Regions from separate parts of the Streptomyces sp. NBC_00223 genome, predicted to be linked through region 2. Evidence: riboswitches for the same ligand, from Rfam matches in the RefSeq annotation. Region 2 holds a riboswitch; the other holds the start of a gene.
What was found. Region 2 has a riboswitch for cyclic di-AMP ahead of OHA30_RS14635 (M23 family metallopeptidase). Riboswitches for the same ligand answer to the same signal wherever they lie in the genome.
Positions count from the first base shown of each region.

Region 1: another riboswitch for cyclic di-AMP. It lies ahead of OHA30_RS33240 (C40 family peptidase); the one in region 2 lies ahead of OHA30_RS14635 (M23 family metallopeptidase).

Region 1 is NZ_CP108109.1:7,817,078-7,826,543, forward strand. It holds gene bioB (biotin synthase BioB) at 1-460, opposite strand, end outside; gene OHA30_RS33205 (8-amino-7-oxononanoate synthase) at 616-1,773, shown strand; gene OHA30_RS33210 (DUF397 domain-containing protein) at 1,834-2,067, opposite strand; gene OHA30_RS33215 (helix-turn-helix domain-containing protein) at 2,115-2,972, opposite strand; gene OHA30_RS33220 (ATP-binding protein) at 3,223-3,651, shown strand; gene OHA30_RS33225 (GNAT family N-acetyltransferase) at 3,724-4,425, opposite strand; gene OHA30_RS33230 (TetR/AcrR family transcriptional regulator) at 4,459-5,094, opposite strand; gene OHA30_RS33235 (ABC transporter ATP-binding protein/permease) at 5,147-7,318, shown strand; gene OHA30_RS33240 (C40 family peptidase) at 7,377-7,868, opposite strand; cyclic di-AMP (ydaO/yuaA leader) riboswitch at 7,872-8,049, opposite strand; gene OHA30_RS33245 (hypothetical protein) at 8,458-8,775, opposite strand; gene OHA30_RS33250 (ATP-dependent Clp protease proteolytic subunit) at 8,782-9,417, opposite strand.
Region 2 is NZ_CP108109.1:3,508,032-3,517,497, reverse strand. It holds gene OHA30_RS14655 (molybdopterin-dependent oxidoreductase) at 1-421, opposite strand, end outside; gene OHA30_RS14650 (hypothetical protein) at 764-1,207, shown strand; gene OHA30_RS14645 (DUF4240 domain-containing protein) at 1,443-2,063, shown strand; gene OHA30_RS14640 (N-acetylmuramoyl-L-alanine amidase) at 2,050-2,748, opposite strand; cyclic di-AMP (ydaO/yuaA leader) riboswitch at 3,141-3,277, shown strand; gene OHA30_RS14635 (M23 family metallopeptidase) at 3,290-4,375, shown strand; gene OHA30_RS14630 (hypothetical protein) at 4,439-4,744, opposite strand; gene OHA30_RS14625 (PhlD) at 4,817-5,878, opposite strand; gene OHA30_RS14620 (MBL fold metallo-hydrolase) at 5,890-6,963, opposite strand; gene OHA30_RS14615 (MmyB family transcriptional regulator) at 6,960-8,006, opposite strand; gene OHA30_RS14610 (LuxR C-terminal-related transcriptional regulator) at 8,047-9,192, opposite strand.

The DNA.
Region 1 (9,466 bases), 4.3 Mb from region 2:
CGGCCTGACCGTCGGAGAGCAGCCCGAGGCAGGCGCACACCTCGACGTCCTCGTTCTGCTCCTTGATCGCCTCGATGGTCTTCGAGACCCGGTCCACGTCCCGGTCGGTCGGGCCGCGTCCGCTCGCCACCAGGCAGACCCGCTTCGCGCCGCCGGCCACCCCGGCCCGCGCCGCCGCCGCGGCCTCGTCGGGCTTCAGCCAGGTGTACTTGAGGATGTCGGCCTTGGAGCCGAGCCGCTGCGAGCAGTACGAGCAGTCCTCGGGACACAGCCCGGACTTGAGGTTGACCAGGTAGTTCAGCTTGACTCTGCGCCCGAACCACTGACGGCGCACCCGGCCCGCCGCCGCCACCACCTCCAGCAGTTCGTCGTCGGAGGTCGCCAGCACGGCAAGCGCCTCGTCCCGGGTGGGCAGCTCACGCCGCAGCCCCTTGTCCACCAGAGTGGTCAGCAGATCCATACGGCCGATCCTCGCCTACGAGGACACCCCCGGCCAATGGCGGACCGCACAACACGCGCGCCCCAGGCTGTGTGCATCACCACACCCCGTGCACGGTCCCGGCCCAGTACGTTGCTGCACGTACTCCGATCCGCCGACCGACCCCAGGGACCGCAGTGAACAGCACGCAGCCGCCGCACGGCCCCTTCGGGTGGATCGCCGAACAGGCCAGGGTCCGGGCCGAGGCGGGGCTGCGGCGCGAACTGCGGCCGCGCGCCGCCGACTCGCCGCTGACCGACCTGGCGGGCAACGACTACCTCGGTCTGACCCGCCACCCCGAGGTCACCCGCGCCGGGGCCGACGCCTGCCTGCGCTGGGGCGCGGGCTCCACCGGCTCCCGGCTGGTCACCGGCAGCACCGCACTGCACGCCGAACTCGAAGCCGAGATCGCCGACTTCACCGGCTTCGAGGCCGCGCTCGTACTCGCCTCCGGCTACGCCGCCAACCTCGCCGCGGTCACCGCGCTCACCGCCCCCGGCAGCCTGCTGGTCTCCGACGCGGCCAACCACGCCTCGCTCATCGACGGCTGCCGGCTCTCCCGGGCCCGTACCGAGGTCGTACGGCACGCCGACCCCGAGGCCGTGCGCAAGGCGCTGGACGGGCACGACGGGCGGGCCGTCGTGGTCAGCGACTCGGTCTTCTCGGTGGACGGCGACGCGGCCCCGCTGCCTGGGCTGGCCGCCGCCTGCCGGGAGTACGGCGCCGCGCTGCTCGTCGACGACGCGCACGGCTTCGGGGTGCTGGGCGAGGGCGGGCGCGGCGCTGTGCACGCCGCCGGGCTCGCCGGGGCGCCCGACGTGGTGTGCACCGCGACCCTGTCCAAGGCCATGGGCGCGCAGGGCGGGGTGGTGCTCGGCCCGGCCGCCGTCATCGAGCACCTGGTCAACGCGGCCCGCACCTTCATCTTCGACACCGGCCTGGCCCCCGCCGCCACCGCCGCCGCGCTCGCCGCGCTGCGGGTGCTGCGCCGCGAGCCCGAGCGGGCCGACCGGGCCCGCGCGGTGGCCCGGGACTTCCACCGGCGGCTGACCGGGGCCGGGTTCGACGCGGTCGCGCCCGACTCCTGCGTGGTGTCGGTGCGCGCGCCCTCGCCCGAGGCCGCCTTCGGCTGGGCGGCCCGGTGCCGGGACGAGGGCCTGGCGGTCGGCTGCTTCCGGCCCCCGTCCGTGCCCGACGGGGTGTCCCGGCTGCGGCTCACCGCCCGCTGCGACCTGACGGACCGCCAGGTGGCCGCCGCGGTCGACGTCATCGTACGGACGGCGCCGCGCGGCTGAGCGGCGCCATCCACCCGGGCCCGTGCCCGCCCGTACCCGTCCACCCGGGCCCGCGTCCGGTCAGACCGAGCCGAGCCCGCCGCCCTCCAGCGCCTGAACGAAGTCACCCCAGGCGTCCGGCGCGAACAGCAGCGCGGGTCCGAGCCGGTCCTTGGAGTCGCGGACGGCCACCTCGCCCGAGCCGAGCCGGGCTGTCTCCACGCAGTTGTTCGCGGCGGTGCTGTGGCTGCTGCGTCTCCAACTCACGCCGGAAAGCGTCGCGCTGGAGGAAAGGTAACGGGACAACGTCGTCATGATGCCTCCTTTGTGCGGCGGTTCTTATGACGGGTACACGGGGAGCGCTAAAGCGACATTTCCGCACGGATACCGGCGATCATGGCAGCCGACTCCTCGCACGGTAGAGCGCGGGCGCGCAATCGGGCGAACGCGGTGCCGTACGCGGTGATGTCCTCTTTCCGATCGATGTAAACACTACTCGTCAAATGGTCGACAACAACCACATCCAGATCGGCAATGCGCGGAAATGAGAAGATGATGAACGAATTCGTCACACCCATGTGCCCGCCCGCCGTGAACGGCAGAACCTGAAGGCGGATTTGCGGGAGCCGGGCGGCCTCTTCCAGGCAGCGCAACTGTTCGGCCATCACCTCGGGGCCGCCGACCCCGCGCCGCAGCACGGCCTCGTCGAGCACCACCCACAGCTCCAGCGGCCGGTCCTGACGCAGCACCGCCTGCCGGGCTATTCGCACATCGACCAGCGCGTCGACCTCGCGCCGGCCCAGATGCGGCATGACGTCCCTGGTCAGCGCGTGAGCGTAGGCCGGGGTCTGGAGCAGCCCCGGCACCACGCTGTTCTCCATCGAACGGGCCCGGCTCGCGCCCGTCTCCAGGTTGATGAAGTCGCGGTACTCCACCGGCAGCACCTCGCGGAACTCGTGCCACCACCCGCGCTGGTGCCCCTTGCCGGCCAGCGTGCCGAGCAGGTCCCGCAGATCGCGGTCGCGCACCCCGTACACATCGAGCAGCACGGTCACGTCCTCGGCGCGCACGCTGCTGCGGCCGGTCTCGATCCGGCTGACCTTCGACTGGTGCCAGCCGGCCAGGCCGGCCGCCTCCCCGCTGGTCAGTCCGGCCAGATCGCGCAGCCGGCGCAACTCCTCGCCGAGCCGGCGCCGCCGTACGGCCGGGACTTGTTCCATGGCTTCTCGAACCTCCGATGGTGAGCGGTGCGGCCGAAGCGCCGTCGTTACGACAGTCTGCCGACCAAATGCATTCTCACGTAGCAGAGTTCACCGTTTCGAGCGACAGATATATGCATTGCACTGTGGATCGACCGTAATAGCGGCACGATGGGTGCCACTCTGGCGCGAATCAGCCGTATCCGGAGCCCGGTCCGTAGGCGGGCCGGCGCCCGACTGCGGGCACGGCGGGAAAGGGAACAGCGTCGCCATGGCAGATCTTCAGGAAGTATCCGTCACCCTGCCGAGTGACCCCTCGTCGGTGACGACCGCCCGGTCCTACGTGTGCGCGCGGCTCGCCGAGTGGGGGCTGCCGCCGGACACCCCGGCCTTCGACTCCGTACGCCTGATCGTCTCGGAGCTCGCCACCAACGCCGTACTGCACACCTCGGGCCAGTCGCCGACCTTCACCGTCGACCTCCGGCTGGAGCGCTCCGAGGAGTTGTCCCTCGGCGTCACCGACAGCCATCCACGCTGGCCCCAGCGGCTGCCCGCCGCCGTCCAGCAGGACAACGGGCGGGGCATGGTGATCATCCGTCACCTCATCGCCGAGTCCGGCGGCAAGCTCCGGATCACCCCGACCGAGGACGGCGGGAAGACCATCTGGATCATGATTCCCTGGGCGGTGCCGGTGCGGTGAGCCCGGGGGCGGGCAGGGGTACGGCCCTCCGCCGGTGCACGGCGTTGTACGGCTTCCGTCCGCGGGCCGTTCTCAGTCCGCGCACGGCGGTACGAGCAGGGCCTCGGCGCCCACCGGTGTGAAGCCCGCGGAGAGCAGGGCCCGTACGCTCGCCGCGTTGCCCGGGGCGATCTGCGCCCACAACGGCTCACCGTCGGGCACCAGATGCCGTGCGGCCAGGGCGAGCCGGCGGCCCAGCCCCCGGCCGCGCGCGTCCGGGTCCACCTCGACGGCGGTCTCCCAGCGCCCGGCGACCCCGCGCCCGAGGAGCACCGTGCCCCCGGGGACGGTCCAGGCCCGTACGCCGTCGCGGTGCCGCAGCGCGCGGACGATCCTCGGGTGGCCGCGGTCCTCGGTCTCCCGCAGGTCGAGCGGCGGAGGGCCGGGGAGCGGGGCCGCCACGGTGAGCAGGTCGATGTTGTTGACGCGGCGGCCGGTGCCGGCGGCGAGCGCGGTCAGGAAGGGCGGGTTGAGCGGCGCGGAGAGGTCGCCGGGCGGGAGCAGGGCGCGCAGGGCGGCTGACTCCGCGCCCGATTCCGCGCCCGATTCCGCGCCCGGGGCCGCGTCCGGTTTCGCGTCCGTGTCGGCGAAGACCACGGTGTGCGCGGTGAAGGCGATGACCCCGGCGTCCCGCGCCGACGGCTGCGGCAGGAAGGTGACCGTGCCGTCGGCGGGCGGGAAGGCGCCTCGGGCGGCCTCGGCCAGCATGCGCCGCAGGGACGCCGGTTCGCTCATCCGGCCATCATTTCAGCTGACCGGCGGGGTCGTTCAGCCGCGGGCGGCGGCCTCGACGAGCGCTTCCAGGTTGTCGAGATTCGCGGCGAATTCGGCGTCCCAGTCCACCGGGGGGATCAGCCACTCCGCGACCGCCCGATGGCCCGGCAGCGTGCCGCCGGGCAGTTGCCGGCCGCGCTCCCCGCGCGGGTCCGGCACGCCGGGGCCGAAGCGGCCGCCGGCCTCCGAGGCGATCCAGCCGAGCACGAAGGTGCTCACGAGCCGTTCCATGCGCGGCACCTCGGCCGGGGGGATGCCCGCGTCGAGGAGTGCGGAGTAGAGGAGATCGACGGTGGCCACCGCGTCCGGGGTGACGGCCGGCCGGGAGAACACCAGGGACGCCACCCACGGGTGACCGATCGACAGGCTCCGCGCGGTGTGCGCGAAGGCGCGCAGCCGCTTGCGCCAGTCCACGTCCTGCCCCATCTCGGGCGCGGCCTCGTACACCTGGGCGAGCACCCGGCCGAGCATCGCGTCCAGCAGGCCCGCCTTGTCCTTGACGTGCGGATACAGCGCCATCGGGGTGACGCCGACCGCCTGCGCGACGGCCCGCATCGACAGGCCGGAAAGGCCGCGTTCGTCAGCGATGGCCAGGGCCGCTTCCAGGATCTCTTCCCGTTTTCCGCTCATGCCTCTACAGTGTAGATCTATACGGTGTAGATCAACTTCTGGAGGGGTGACGATGCTGGTCGTCGAGGGACTGACGAAGAGGTACGGGAAGACGTTGGCGCTCGACGGCTTCTCGCTGGAGGTGCGGGCCGGGGAGGTCACCGGGCTGATCGGGCACAACGGGGCAGGGAAGACGACGTTCGTGGAGGTCACCACCGGTCTGGTGCGGCCCGGGGCGGGGCGCGTCACCGTCTGCGGGATCGACGCGCTGGCCGAACCGCGGGCCGCCCGCGCGCTGTTCGGCGTCGCGCCGCAGGAGCTCGCCCTCTACCCGACGGTCACCGTCCGCGAGCACCTGGGGCTGTTCGCCGGGCTCGCGGGGCTGCGGCGGGCCGCCGCAGCCCGCTCGGTCGAGGCGGTCGCGGAGGAGCTGGTGCTCGGGGACGTGCTGGACCGGCGGTGCGCGGTCCTCTCCGGCGGGCAGCGGCGCCGTACGCAGGCCGCCGCCGCGATGGTCGGCTCGCCGCGCGTGCTGCTGCTCGACGAGCCGACCGCGGGCGCGGACCCCGAGACCCGGCAGGCGCTGCTCGCGGCGGTACGGGCCCGCGCGGACGCGGGTGCGGCGGTCGTCTACACCACGCACTACCTGCCCGAACTCGTCGACCTGGACGCGACGTTGGCCGTGGCCAGGGCCGGACGCGTGGTCGCCCGCGGGGAGCGGGCGGCGCTCACGAGCGGGCTGCCCGGCGAGGTACGGGTCGCCCTCGACCCGGACCGGCCGCGGCCCGGGCTCCCCGCCGAGCTGGGTTCCCGTACCCGGGACGACGGGCAGGGCGGGCTGCGGATCGCCACCTTCGATCCGCCGGCCGACCTCGCGGCGCTCCTCACCGCCGGGTGCGCGCCCCTCGCGGTCGACGTCCGCCGCCCCGACCTCGACGACCTCTACGCGGCCCTCGCCACCTCGGCGCCCAAGGCCCTCGCCACCCCGCCGGGCACCGAGGCGGAGTTCGCCTCCGGCGGTTTCGTGGACGGCGGGCGGCAACCGGAGCCGGGCGCGGGTGTCCTCGCCGCCGGCCCGCCGGGGCCGGGCGCGGGCGGCCGGAAACCCGGCCCGGATGCTGTCGACGCGCGTATGTCCGTCGCCAATGTGCCCGGCGCCGCCGACGCCGCCGACGCGGCCGGGGCGGGTGGAGAGCCGGGCTGTTCCGGGATCCGGTCGCCGCGTGCCGAGGCGGGTCGCAACGGGGGTGTGCGCGTCTCGGATGGCGCCGGATCCCCGATCTCCGCGGCCGCTGCCACGCAGCGCCGTCCCGCCGTGACAGGCGTGGACCGGCACGCGGCCGTCTTCCTTCCGCCGGGCGGCGAGGAAGGGATTCGCCCTGGTGCCGACGCGGGGGCTGACTCCGCCGTCCGTGTGTCGGCCGCCGCCTCCGGGGTCACGTCGGCGGGTGAGCCCCGGCAACCGCGCGACCCGCGCGAGGGTGGCGGGGGCGCGCGGGGCGGGGTGGGGAGGGCCGGCGTGCTCGTGCGGCACAACGCCGCCGTGCTGCTGCACGAGCCCGGCCCGCTGATCGGCCGCCTCCTCATGCCCGTGATCCTGCTGCTCGCGATGCGGCCGCTCTACACGGCCGTCCAGGGGCCGTCGGGGACCGCGCTGGCCGTCGTCGGCTCGCTCGTGACGTTCTCGCTGCTCGCCCTGTCGATCGTGGGCTCGTCGATCCTGTCCGAGCGGGTCTGGCGCACCTGGGACCGGCTGCGCCAGACCCCCGTACGCGCGGGCGAGCTGCTGATCGGCAAGGCCCTGCCCGTGTTCGGCGTGCTCGCCGCCCAGCAGGTGTTCGTCCTCGGCTTCGGCGTGGTCGCCTTCGGAATGCGCGTGGCCGCGCCCGGCCTGCTCGTGGCCGCCTGCGTCGCCTGGATACTGGCGCTGCTGGGCATGGGCTCGGCCGCCGCCCTGCTCGTACGGAGCTACGGCCAGCTCATGGCCGCGTTCGACATCGGCGCCTTCTTCCTCACCACCCTCGGCGGTGTGCTCGTACCGCTGTCCACCCTCCCGGGCTGGATGCGCGCGGCCGCCCCGCTCTCACCCGGGTACTGGGCCGCCGACGCCCTGCGCGAGGCCGCCATGGGCCACGCGCCGCGTACGTACACGGACATCTGCGTGCTGCTGGCGATAGCGGCCGTCACGGGCACGATCGCCGTCCGGCGTGTCACCCGCGGCTGGGGCCGCGCGCTCGCCGTCTGACGGTCCGGGCCGGGCGCCCGACCAGGGCCCGGATCAGGCGCCCGGCCCGGACCCCGGCTCACCCGACCACCCGCCCGTACCAGACGCTGTTCGTCCAGATGCGTTCCAGCCGGACCGTGGTGCCGGTCTTGGGCGCGTGCCAGATGGTGCCGGCGCCGGCGTAGATGCCGACGTGGTAAACGGAGGAACCGGAGTGGAAGAAGACCAGGTCACCGACTCTTCGGGAGCCCACGGAGATGTGCTGCGTGCTGTTGTACTGCGCCGCCGCCGTACGCGGGAGGGACTTGCCCGCCGCCTTGAACGAGTACAGCGTCAGGCCCGAGCAGTCGAAGCGGTACGGCCCGGACGCCCCCCACTGATAGGGCGAACCCTTCTTCGAGGCCGCGATGCCGAGCGCCTCCGCGCCCAGTGACGCGGCCTCGGCCCGCTGGACGGTCTCCGGCAGCAGGGACGGTACGGTGACGGCCGCCGCGGTGAGCATGGAGGCGGCCCCGAGCCGGGTCAGCCGCGCGGACAGGTGAGGAGACGTGATGCGGTTGAGCGCGGTCATGCGCAACCCTTCGTCATCAGCCTGCGAAGGATGACCTGTCGGGTTCGGGCAGGCGAAGATGCCCGGCCGCGCACTGCGGCTTCACCCCAAGGGCCGGCCCGGACGCGTTCCGGGACCGACCCGTCGTGCTGGGTCCTCCGCTCCTGCCGCTGCACTCATGTCGACCTGGCATCCAACGCGTCGGCAGGACTGGGCATCCGCGCGGACCGCCCCGCCACGGCGGCGGGGGCTTGTCGTCAGCACGGATGGTTACCCACTCCACGCACTCGCGCGGTCACAGAAACGCGCGATGTGAGTCTCGTCACGCCTCCGCCGTCCGGGTGAGCGCCTGCGGCCCGCGCCCGCCGGCCGCCGTCGCCGTACGATCTGACCTGCGACGATCTCCGGGGCTCCCGGCCGGGCCCGGCCGCTGGCCGCAACTGTTCGACGGATTGCCGGAAGCGGCGGAATACGCCAATGGACTGAGCCGAGCCGACACCGGGTGGCGCAACCGGTGGCGCAGCGTCACGAATTCGGCGCCGCGACGGCACATGTCCGGCGGCTCACGCGTCCGCCGGTTCACGCGTCGGGGGTTCGCACCTCCGCGGCCTCACGCGTCCGGCGGCGCCGCGGGGTCGGGCGGCACAGCCACCTGACCGGTCCGCCGCTGCCCGTCGAGCACCCGCAGCGCGCGCCCGAGCGTGGCGTGGTGCATCTGGGTCTCACCGCGCAGATGCATCACGGTGAGCGCCTCCCGCAGTGCGACCGCCCGGCTCACCAGCGCCTGCGCGGCCCGCAGCGCGGCATAGGTGTCCGTGTTGCGGGACGGGTTGATCCGGCCGAGCAGGTCGACGACCTCCAGATAGGTGTCGATCAGCTCGCCCTCCGAGCGGGTCAGCGCCGGCAGCGGCGGCGGTTCCGGCACCACCGCGGGTCACCGCAGGCCGTACGCGGGGGTGTTGGCCTTGCGGCTGGTGGTCGTCCGGTCCACCAGGCCGTAGTCGACGGCCGCTTGCGCGTCGAGGACCTTGTCCCGCTCGATGTCGGCGCGGACCTGATCCAGTTCCCGGCCGGTGTGCCTGACCAGCAGCGTCTCCAACTGCTCGCGGGTGCGCAGCAGTTCATTGGCCTGGATCTCCAGGTCCGACACATCGCCCTGTACGGCCTCGCTCAGCGAGGGCTGGTGGATCAGAACACGCGCGCCCGGTGTGATCAACCGCTTGCCGGGCGAGCCCGCGGCCAGCAGCACCGCGGCGGCGGAGGCCGCCTGGCCGATGCAGACCGTCGCCACGTCGCAGGTGACGAACTGCATCGTGTCGTAGATCGCGGTCATCGCGGAGAAGGAGCCGCCGGGGGAGTTGATGTAGAGGTTGATGTCCTGCTCGGGCGCGGAGCTCTCCAGGTGGATGAGCTGGGCCATCACGTCGTTCGCCGACGTGTCGTCGATCTGCGTGCCCAGGAAGACGATCCGCTCCTGGAGCAGCTTGGAGTAGGGGTCCATCGTGCGGACGCCGTTGCTGCCGCGCTCGGTGAACTCGGGCAGGACGTAGCGGGCGGTGGGACGGAACACGGGTACGCACCTCCATCACTACAAAATGTACAGGACGTACATCTCGTTA
Region 2 (9,466 bases):
TGGTGCCGAGGAAGCCCTTGGCGAGCTTGTTGGCCAGATACTGCGCCTCCAGGCTCATCTGCCCGGAGACGTAGAGCGCCACCGCGTCCGGCCCGTGGGTGTCGACGATCTCCCGCAGCCGCCGGGCGGTCTCGGCGATCGCGTGCTCGGCCGGCGCGGGCTCGGGGGCGGCGCCGCGCTCGGCCCGGACCAGCGCGGTCGTCAGCCGGCCGGGAGCGGCGAGCATGTCGGCGGTGGTCGCGCCCTTGGTGCACAGCCGCCCGAAGTTGGCCGGGTGCGTCTTGTCACCCGAGGCCCTGAGCACGGTTCTGCGTCCGTCCGGCCCCCTGCCGATGTCGAGGACCATCCCGCATCCCACCCCGCAGTACGAGCAGACCGTACGCACCTGTTCCGCGTCGGTCCGCGAGTCCGGTGCGGACACGCGCGTCCCCCTCTCGCGATCGGATGACCGGTCGACCGTACGAAACGCCCATGACGCCCCTGTCACACCCGCGCAGCAACTGCGGTTACACCCGGCACACATGCCGGGCGCGGGGTGTGTGAGGAGCGCCGTGACAAGAATGCCTTCACCGGACAGAGGCTGTCCGGGGCTCTGACACTCCCGTCGTCGCGGTGGCTGAGCGGATCCGGCGGCCCGCGTGCGTACGCTCGGAGCGCGGCGGCGCCGGGGCCGTCCCATCCCCGCGGCGCCGCCGGCCGGACCGCGCGGCGGACGGAGCTCCGCGCGGGTACGACACCGGACACGAACCCCCAGGGAGCAGCCGTGCTGTCCATCAGCCACTACGGACGCCCGTACGTCGACGACGCCAGGGACCGGATCGACGCGCAGGTCGCGGCCTGGCGTGAGCTGGCCGACGCGGGGGCCAGATTCCGCGGGAGCGGGGCGGCCAAGGTGGAGTACGAGCAGGCGGCCGCGGCCTTCGAGGTGACGTACTTCACGAATCTCGTCCACGTACTGGACAACTACTTCGCGCGGCGAGACCGGGCCCTGGAGGGCGAGGACGGCAACGCGCTCAACGAGGTGCGGGTGCTGTGCGCGTCCCTGATGAACAACGGCGGAAAGCTCGCCGCCGATCAGCGGATCGGGCTCGCGCCGGAGCGCTCGGTACTCGGTTACACGGCCGGCGACCCGATCCGGCTCGGGGAGGAGGACTTCGTCCGGCTGGCGGAGGCGTTCTTCGCGGAGATCGAGGCCAAGTTCGTCTGAGCGCGCGCCGAGGTCCGCCGGGCCGCCTGGCGGGCGCAGGGCGCCGGGCGGGCGTGCGTCGGGAGGGGCGGGTGACGGCTCCCGGAGGCGGGTGGGGGCGGCGGGGTGGCCGGTGGGGGCCGTGGGGCGGCGGGGTGGGCGGGGATCGGCCAGGCGGGCTGATCGGCCGTCAATTACCCGTCCACCACGTGGAATTACCGTTTCCAGGTCAGTGGCCCCTGGCATAGTCCCCGGCATGGAGACCGATTACTTCTGGACCCTGATCGCGGACTGCCGCCGTCAGGGGCTCAGCGGCGACGGACGCGACACACGGCTCCGCGAGGCGCTGCTGCGCCTGCCGCCGCCGGAGGTGATCCGCTTCCAGGCGTGTCTGGAGTACGTGACCGGCGAGGCGTACAGCTGGAATCTGTGGGCCGCCGCCGACCGGATCTTCGGCGGCTGGTGCTCCGACGACACCTTCTGCTGGTTCCAGCGCTGGATGGTCGGCCTGGGCCGGCCGGTCTTCGAGGCCGCCGTCGCCGACCCGGACGTCCTCGCCTACGCCCCCGAGGTGCTGCGGCTGTCCGGTCGCCCGCGCGAGGCGTGGGCGGCCGCCGACCGCCCGCAGTGGGAGTCGCTGGCCCACCTCGCCCCGCGGGCGTACGAACGGCTCACCGCCCCCTTCACGGACTTCGGCGACGCCTTCCACGCCGCGGCCCGGGACCTGCTGGAGGCCGAACTTGAGGCGGCGGGCGCGACCGGGTCCGTACGCCGGGCGGCCGCGCCCAGGGGCCGGCGCTGGAGCGCCCTGGACGAGGCCGAGTCCCGCCGCCGGCTGCCCCGGCTGACCGCGATGTTCCCGCTCACACCCCGTTGACCAGGCGGAGGTAGCGGACCCAGTCCCAGTTGGGGCCCGGGTCGGTGTGGTCGGTGCCGGGCACCTCGACATGGCCGATGATGTGGTCGCGGTCCTTGGGGATGCCGTACCGGTCGCAGATCGCCGCGGTCAGGGCGGCGGAGGCGTGGTACATCGCCGCGGTGAAGTACGACGGCTGGTCGACCCAGCCCTCGTGCTCGATGCCGATGCTGCGGGTGTTGTAGTCCCAGTTGCCCGCGTGCCAGGCGACGTCGTGCTCACGGACGCACTGGTCGATCGCGCCGTCGGCGGACCGCACCACGTAGTGCGCGGCGGCCGCGTGGGCGGGGTCCTGGAAGAGCCGGATCGTGTCGGCGAAGGTCTCCTGGGTGACATGGATCACCACCAGCTCGATCGGATAGGTCGAAGGGCGGTTCGAGGCGGTGAAGTTGGCGCCGCTGGCCGGGGCCCAGGTGGCGGACGGGTAGTCGACGGTCGCCGCGGCGGCGGGCCCGTCCCCGGACCACAGCTCACCCGCGAGGGCCGCGCCGGCGGCGGCGCCCAGGACGAGACCGCCGCGCAGCAGTGAGCGGCGGGTGGGCGAGGGGCGGTCACCGGGGGCGCCGGGCGTGGCACCGGTCGCCGAGCCCGAGTGGCCGGATCGGGCCGGTGTGCGGGGGAGTTGGTGACGGCTGGCGCGTTCCATGACGGGCTCCCTGATACATCGAGATGCGGACGGGTGCATGACAAGAACGTCGAGCCTGCCCATCGTGGGGCCCACGCCCTTGACCTGCCAAGCGATTCGCGCATCGGCAGAGGTCCATACCGGTGAAGGGCGCTCCGCACGCCCTGTCGCCTCCCCGACCCATCCGCGATCAACCGTTCACCAAGGGTAGCCATTCGGACACCTCCGCATAACAACTGACACACACTCACATCACTGCCCGGCCACGTCGACTGACCGCTTTGTCGGTTCTACGCGTCGCATGTCCGATTGGTTCCCGCGTTCAACTCTTCGATACGGCTTGGAAAACGCCTCCGGCTCTATTAACGTTCGATAACGCAGCGCGGTTGTCATCGCCGCCGCAGAGGCGGCAAACCGTGCGCTTGCCGAATCCCGTCCGCGGGAACCGGGGACCCAGAACATGGGGTGAATCGGGCAGCAGTCAGGCCCGTAGGAGACCTTCCTGCTCCGAACCCGTCAGCTAACCCGGTAGGCGAGAAGGAAGGAAAGGAGTGCGCCCGCAGTGGCGTCCAACCAGCCTGCCTACGCCCCCGCCCGACCGGAGGGCGACACCGCCCCCGAGTGGGACTACTTCGCGCCCTCCGCGCACACGGCACCGTCCACGCCCTCGACCGCCCCGGCGCAGCAGTTCGTGTCCGAGGCCGCCGGCGATCCGCACCGCCTTCCCCAGCAGCGCACCGCCGCCCGGGGCACCGCGGGGATCGACTTCGCCGACATCACGGGGAGCCAGGCCGCGCCCGTGGCCCCCGTATCCGTATCCGTACCCGTCCCCTTCTCGCTGACGGACGCCGTCGCCGGCGCGCCGCTGGCCGGGACACCGTCGTACGACCCCACGGCGGTCGGCGGGCGGCTGCGGGACGACGAGGATCCGGCGCGGCCCGAGGCGGCCGACGTACCGGCGCCCGAGGAGGCGCCGGCCGAGGCCGCGTCGGCCGTGGCGTCCGAGGCCGCCCCCGCGGGCGCCCAGGACCCCGGTGAGGCGCTGTGCGCCCGTATCCTCGGCCAGGTCGCCGCGCAGCGCGAGGCCGTCGCCCAGGCCGAGCGTGAGGCCGCCGAGCGCGACGCGGCCCGGGAGGCCGCGGCCCGGAAGGTACGGGAGCAGGCCGCCGCCGCGAAGGCCGCCGCCGAGGCGAAGGCCAAGGCCGAGTCGGAAGCCGCCGCGCGGGCCGAGGAGGAGCGCCTCGCGCTGCTCGCCGTCTCGTACATCAAGCCGGTGGCCTCCTACACGCTCACCGCGGGCTTCGGCGAGGCCGACCTGTGGGCCAATCTGCACACCGGCCAGGACTTCACCGCGCCGACCGGTACGCCCGTGCACGCGATTCACACCGGGACGGTGACGTCGGCCGGCTGGGCCGGGTCGTACGGCTACCGGGTCGTGCTCACGCTGGACGACGGTACGGAGCTCTGGTACTGCCACCTGTCGACGATGGTCGTGACCGAGGGACAGGTCACGACGGGCGACACGGTCGGGCGGGTCGGGGCGACCGGGAATGTGCCGGCGCCGCATCTGCACCTGGAGGTACGGCCCGGTGGCGGGGCTCCCGTCGACCCGCTGCCGTGGCTGCGCGGGCACGACGTGGCCGTCTGACGTTCGGGCCCTCAGTCGCCGGGCGGGCTTGTTCTGGCCTCAAGCGCCGGCCGGGGCTGGTGCTTATTTGGTGCGGCGGTCCGAGAAGGTCCAGGAGAGGGCCGCCACCGTGGCCGCCGTCGTGAAGACGGCGGGCCACGAGCCGATCTTCTTCGCCAGCGGGTGGGCGCCCGCGAACGCGGCCACGTACGCCCCCGTCAGGCCCGCCGCCGTGCCGCTCCCGGCGTCCCTGCTCCACTGCCGCGCCGCGACGGCGCCCGCGGCGACCAGCGCCACGCCGCCGAGTTCGCGGCGCTTGGTCCACCGGGCGATCCCGTAGCCGCCGATCAGCCCACCGGCGGCCACCACACTCGCGGAAACCCCAGCCATCGTGTCCTCCTCAGCCCGATTCGCCACGGTCCGAGGCTAACCCGCGGCCGCGGTGCCGCCGCCGCGGGGGCCCTACGACCGCCAGCGCAGCCGCAGCGCCGCCGTCACGAAGCCGGGGCCGAAGGCGGCCGCCAGGCCCGTGGAGCCGTCCGCCGGGGGCTGTTCGTCGTCGAAGGTGCGCTGGAGGACGTCGAGGATGGCCACCCCGCCGCCGTTGCCCCGCGCGGCCAGGGTCGCGCGCGAGTGCCGTACGAAGTCGTCGGCGGCGTCCAGCCCCTTGACCACGTGGTCCAGGATGGCCGGGCCGCCGGGGTGGATGACGCCGAACGCCGGGTCGGGCGTCCACTTCGCCAGCTCCGGCATGACCTCGCCGACCGCGTCGACCGCGGCCTTCGTGCTGTCGAAGTGGTAGCCGTCCGCCTCGACCCGCAGGTAGTACGCGGCGGTGCTGCCGGGCAGCCAGAACTCGAAGGTGTCCTCGACCACCGGGCCGGGCCCGATCGGGTCGCTGGTGACCAGGCAGGCGGCGGCCGAGTCGGAGAAGAGCAGCTTGTAGATGACCGAGTTGATGCCGTCGTCGGCCCGCTGGTAGACGGTCGAGAGCGTTTCCGACACCACGACCAGCACCCGCCGTCGGCCCGTGGCGACCAGCCTGGCGGCCTGGACGAGCGCCTGGGCGCCGCCCGCGCAGCCGAGTTGGGTCATCGGGACCCGGGCGACCGTCGGCGACAGTCCCAGGTCCTCGATGAGGTGGACGTCGAGGCCCGGGATGGACAGGCCCGTGCTGTGCGACGTGACCACGCCGTCGATGTCGCCCGGCGCCACCCCGTGGTCCGCCAGCACCTGCCGGGCGGCCCGTACGCCCATGTCCCGGACATGACCGTAGGTGACGGTGTTGCGCGGGGTGAACTCGCCGGGCTCCGCCACCTCGGCCAGCGGCGCGACGAAGTGCCGGGTGTCGACGCCGATCCGGCTGCCGAGCCGGTCGATCACCTGCGGCCTGGGGTGGTCCGGGTGGTCCGCGTGGATCTGCGCGAGCACCTGCTCGGTGGTGGCGACGTACGGGGACATGACGACGGCCGGGCGGGCTATGTGGGCGACGGGCGTGGCGGATTCGACGGATGCGGCGGTCACGGCGGGTCCTCTCAGGAGACGGGCGGCAGAGCGGCCGCGGGTGCGCCGATCGGCGCGGCCGGGGCGGAGCCGGCCGGGTCCGCCGCCAGGGTGGTGAACCCGGAGGCGAAGTCGACCAGGCGCACCAGGTTGGGCGGCGTGTCGTCACCGTCCAGCGACCGGTATTCGATCGACGCGAGGATCGCCATCCGCTCGGTCAGTCCCCAGTGGGGCCGGGTATCGGTGGCGATCAGCTCGGCGGCGATGTCGGCGAGCGGCCGTCCGGCGGTGTGGGCGCCATGGATTCGGTCGCGCAGCTCCAGCAGGTAGTCGGCGTAGACGCGTACGTCCGCGGGTGTCATGACCGGCCCGTGCCCGGGCACGATCAGCCGCGGGTCAAGCTCCAGTACGCGCAGGGTCGCGCGGTGGATCTCGTCGAGCGGCCCGGCCCAGTGCACGGGGTGGTCGTCGCAGAACACGACGTCGCCCGCGCACACGATGCCCTCGTCGGGCAGGTGCACGATCAGGTCGCCCTCGGTGTGGGCGGGGCCGACCTCGATCAGGCTGACCGCCACCCCGCCGATGTCCAGGTCGAGTTGACCGCTGAACGTGCGGTTCGGGTGGACGGTGTCCGCGACGCCGAAGTCGCCGTAGCGGCCGAAGTGCCGCTGAATGTAGGCGCCCAGCGGGGTCTCCGGGTCGCCGGTGGCGATGAGCGCGGCCAGTTCGGCCGGCGAGGGCTCGGCGCACAGATGGACGCCGTTGGCCCGGGTGCTGATGATCTCCACCGGTGGCTCGGCGGAGCCCTCGGTCCCGTCGCCGCCCGCCGGGTCGGGCAGGAAGAGCGCGTTGCCGTAGGAGTGGTCCCCGTTGCCGTGGGTGTTGACGACCGTGTCGATCCGGGTGTCCGGCGCGAGCACCCCGGCGGCGAGCCGCAGCAGGTGCCGGGTCATGTCGGCGGTGTACGGCGTGTCGACCAGAAGGGCGGTGTCCTCGCCCGTGACGACCACGCAGTTGGCCATGCCCCAGGTCGCGTGACCGTCCGGCAGCCACACATGGACGTGGGGCGTCAACGCCCGCAGTCTGCGGGGCAATTGGAAGCTCATGAAGCCTCATTGTGCTGGTCGCGGGGGCTGTTGGCCCCACGGGGGTCGGCACCGGGCCGCGATACGGGGCCGGTGTGAACGGGGAGATCCGGGGGGCCGGTGAGGTCACCCGAGGGGCCGCCCGGGCCCTGCGCGGGTCGGGGGTCGGCGGCCGAACTCCCTTTGCCGGAGAGGTCGTTGGAGCCATCGCGTTCGGGGTCCACCGGGCCGTGCGCGGGCGCGTGCATCGGGGGGCGCGGCACCGGCCGCTCGCCCTGGTCGTACAGCACGAACATCAGCCGGCCGCCGGGTACGCCGAAGGGGCCGGCCGCGCACATCGTCGCCCAGCCGAGGCCGAGTTCGGCGTGCATCAGCGGGCGGGCGCCCTCGGCCCGCGGCTGGATGTACTCGGCGGTCGGCGACCCGTAGATCTCGCCGACGACCGGATCGTGCCGTACGTCGGCCTGGAGCTGGGCCAGCGTCCGGTTGTGCGGGTTCGCCGCGACCGCCGCCCTCAGCTGGGGTACCAGTAAAGGAAGCCAACTTCCCCGCCAGTCCGCGAGAACGACCTCCCTGGCCTCCGGGTCGAGCAGCATCCACCGCATCGTGTTGGCCGGCACCTCGCGCCGCGGGAACAGCCGGCTGAACGCGCTGTTGTAGGCCACGAGGTCCCACGCCACGTCGTTGATGTACGCCATCTCCGAGAAGTCGCGCAGCACCCGCTCCCAGGGCCGGGGGACCGCCGTGCCGAGCCGCGGGTCGAGCGGGTACGCCGGCGGGAGGCCGGTCGCGTACAGCACCAGCGCCTCCCACTCGTGGTCGGACAGGCGCAGTATGCGGGCGATCGGGTCGAGCACCTCGGTGCTGAGGGTGGCGAGCTTGCCGCGCTCGACATAGCCGTACTTGTGCTCGGGCCAGCCGAGCAGCCGGGTCATGTGTTCGTGGGTGAGCCCCTCGACCCTGCGCCCGCGCGGGTCGGCGCGCGGGGTGAGGCCGAGGTCGGCGGGGTCGACACGGGCGCGGGCGCGGGTGAGAAGAGTCTGCAGGGCCTCGCGGTTGCGCATCACGTGTTCACGTCCCCTTGGAGCGACTTGCGGCGTGCGGTCAGAGATCTCGTGGATCGAGCTCCCGGGCAAGCTTGTACCCGACCTCGAAACGGCTGCCCGCGCCCAGGCGTTCCATCAAGGTGACCATCACGTCCTCCACGGCCCGGCGGTCGATGCCGAGCCTGGTGGCGATCCGGTCGTCGCCGTACCCGTTGGTCATCAGACGGATCACGGCCCTTTCCTGCGCGCTGAGTTCGGCGTGGTGCGGGCGGGCGCCGGCCAGCGACAGCGGGGTCGCGCCCTGCCAGTACGTCTCGTAGATCGAGGCGAAGGACTGGACGAGCAGGGAACAGCGGATACGGATCATCGAGGGTGCGTCGGGGGTGTCCGTGCCGTAGGGGGTGCTCGGGGTCGTGCCTGGGACCGCTGTCGGGCGCGTGGTCTGTTCGTGGGTTTGGGCCTGTGGGTGGGTGTGGGTGTGGGCGCGGGCCTGGGCCGTGGCCGTGGCCGCGGTCGTGGCCGTGCGGGCGTCGAGGCCGGCGCAGCCCGGCAGGCAGACGGTGTGCCGGTCGAAGATCAGCATGTCGTGGGCGATGTGGTCGGTGACGCGTACGGTGACGCCCACGTCGGAAAGCCGGCGCAGATAACGGGCGTTGGCCGGCTCGCTGAGCAGCCTGCGCGGGTACAGCGCGCGTACGCGTATGCCGCGCCTGGCCAGTCCCGCGTCCATCTCCAGCGAGCGGTCGAGCGCCGCCGGGTCGGTCGGCAGCGGCCCCTGGTGCAGCGAGTCGGCGGACTCGCGCAGGGTCGCGGCGATGTCGCGCAGCGCGCGTTCGCGGCTCTCCGGCCCGGTGTACTGGTCCACCAGCAGCTGGACCTGCTGCTGGCGCCGGGTGGCCGCGGGCTGGAAGACGGTCAGCAGCTTCTGCGTCGCGTCGTTGACCGCGAGGGCGGACTGCAACTGCTCATGGACGTTGGCGGTGTAGCTGCCCATGAGCACGGCCAGCGCGGCCTGCGGCTCCACGGTCTCGACCCGGCCGTCGACGACCTTGACCAGACCCATCTCCTTGAGCGTCCGCCAACCGGCCGCCGTACGCGCCGCGTCCAGCCCGGAACGCGTGCTGATGTCCGCGACCTCCCCGCCGTACGCCGCCGCGACCTCGTACAGGGTCACGGCGGCCGACACATCGCGCTGGTGCCTCACTCCGGTTCCTTGACCGCCCGCCAACGGCGGTGCGCACAGGACTTGCATCGCTTCGGATTTCATCCGCCTGGACCTCCATCGCTCGTCCACGAACGCCGCAGGTCCATGGCCCCGGGCGCGTACGAGCCCCCCGTGGGCCGGTGCCGACCCGTCAGACACAGAGTGTTACAGCGGTATCACTGGTTTTCCAGGTCGAATCCTTCAAGGAAATAAAACGGGTGGGCTGGTTCATTCCGGTCATATGATCGGACGAAGTGGCGATGCGTGCGGGGGG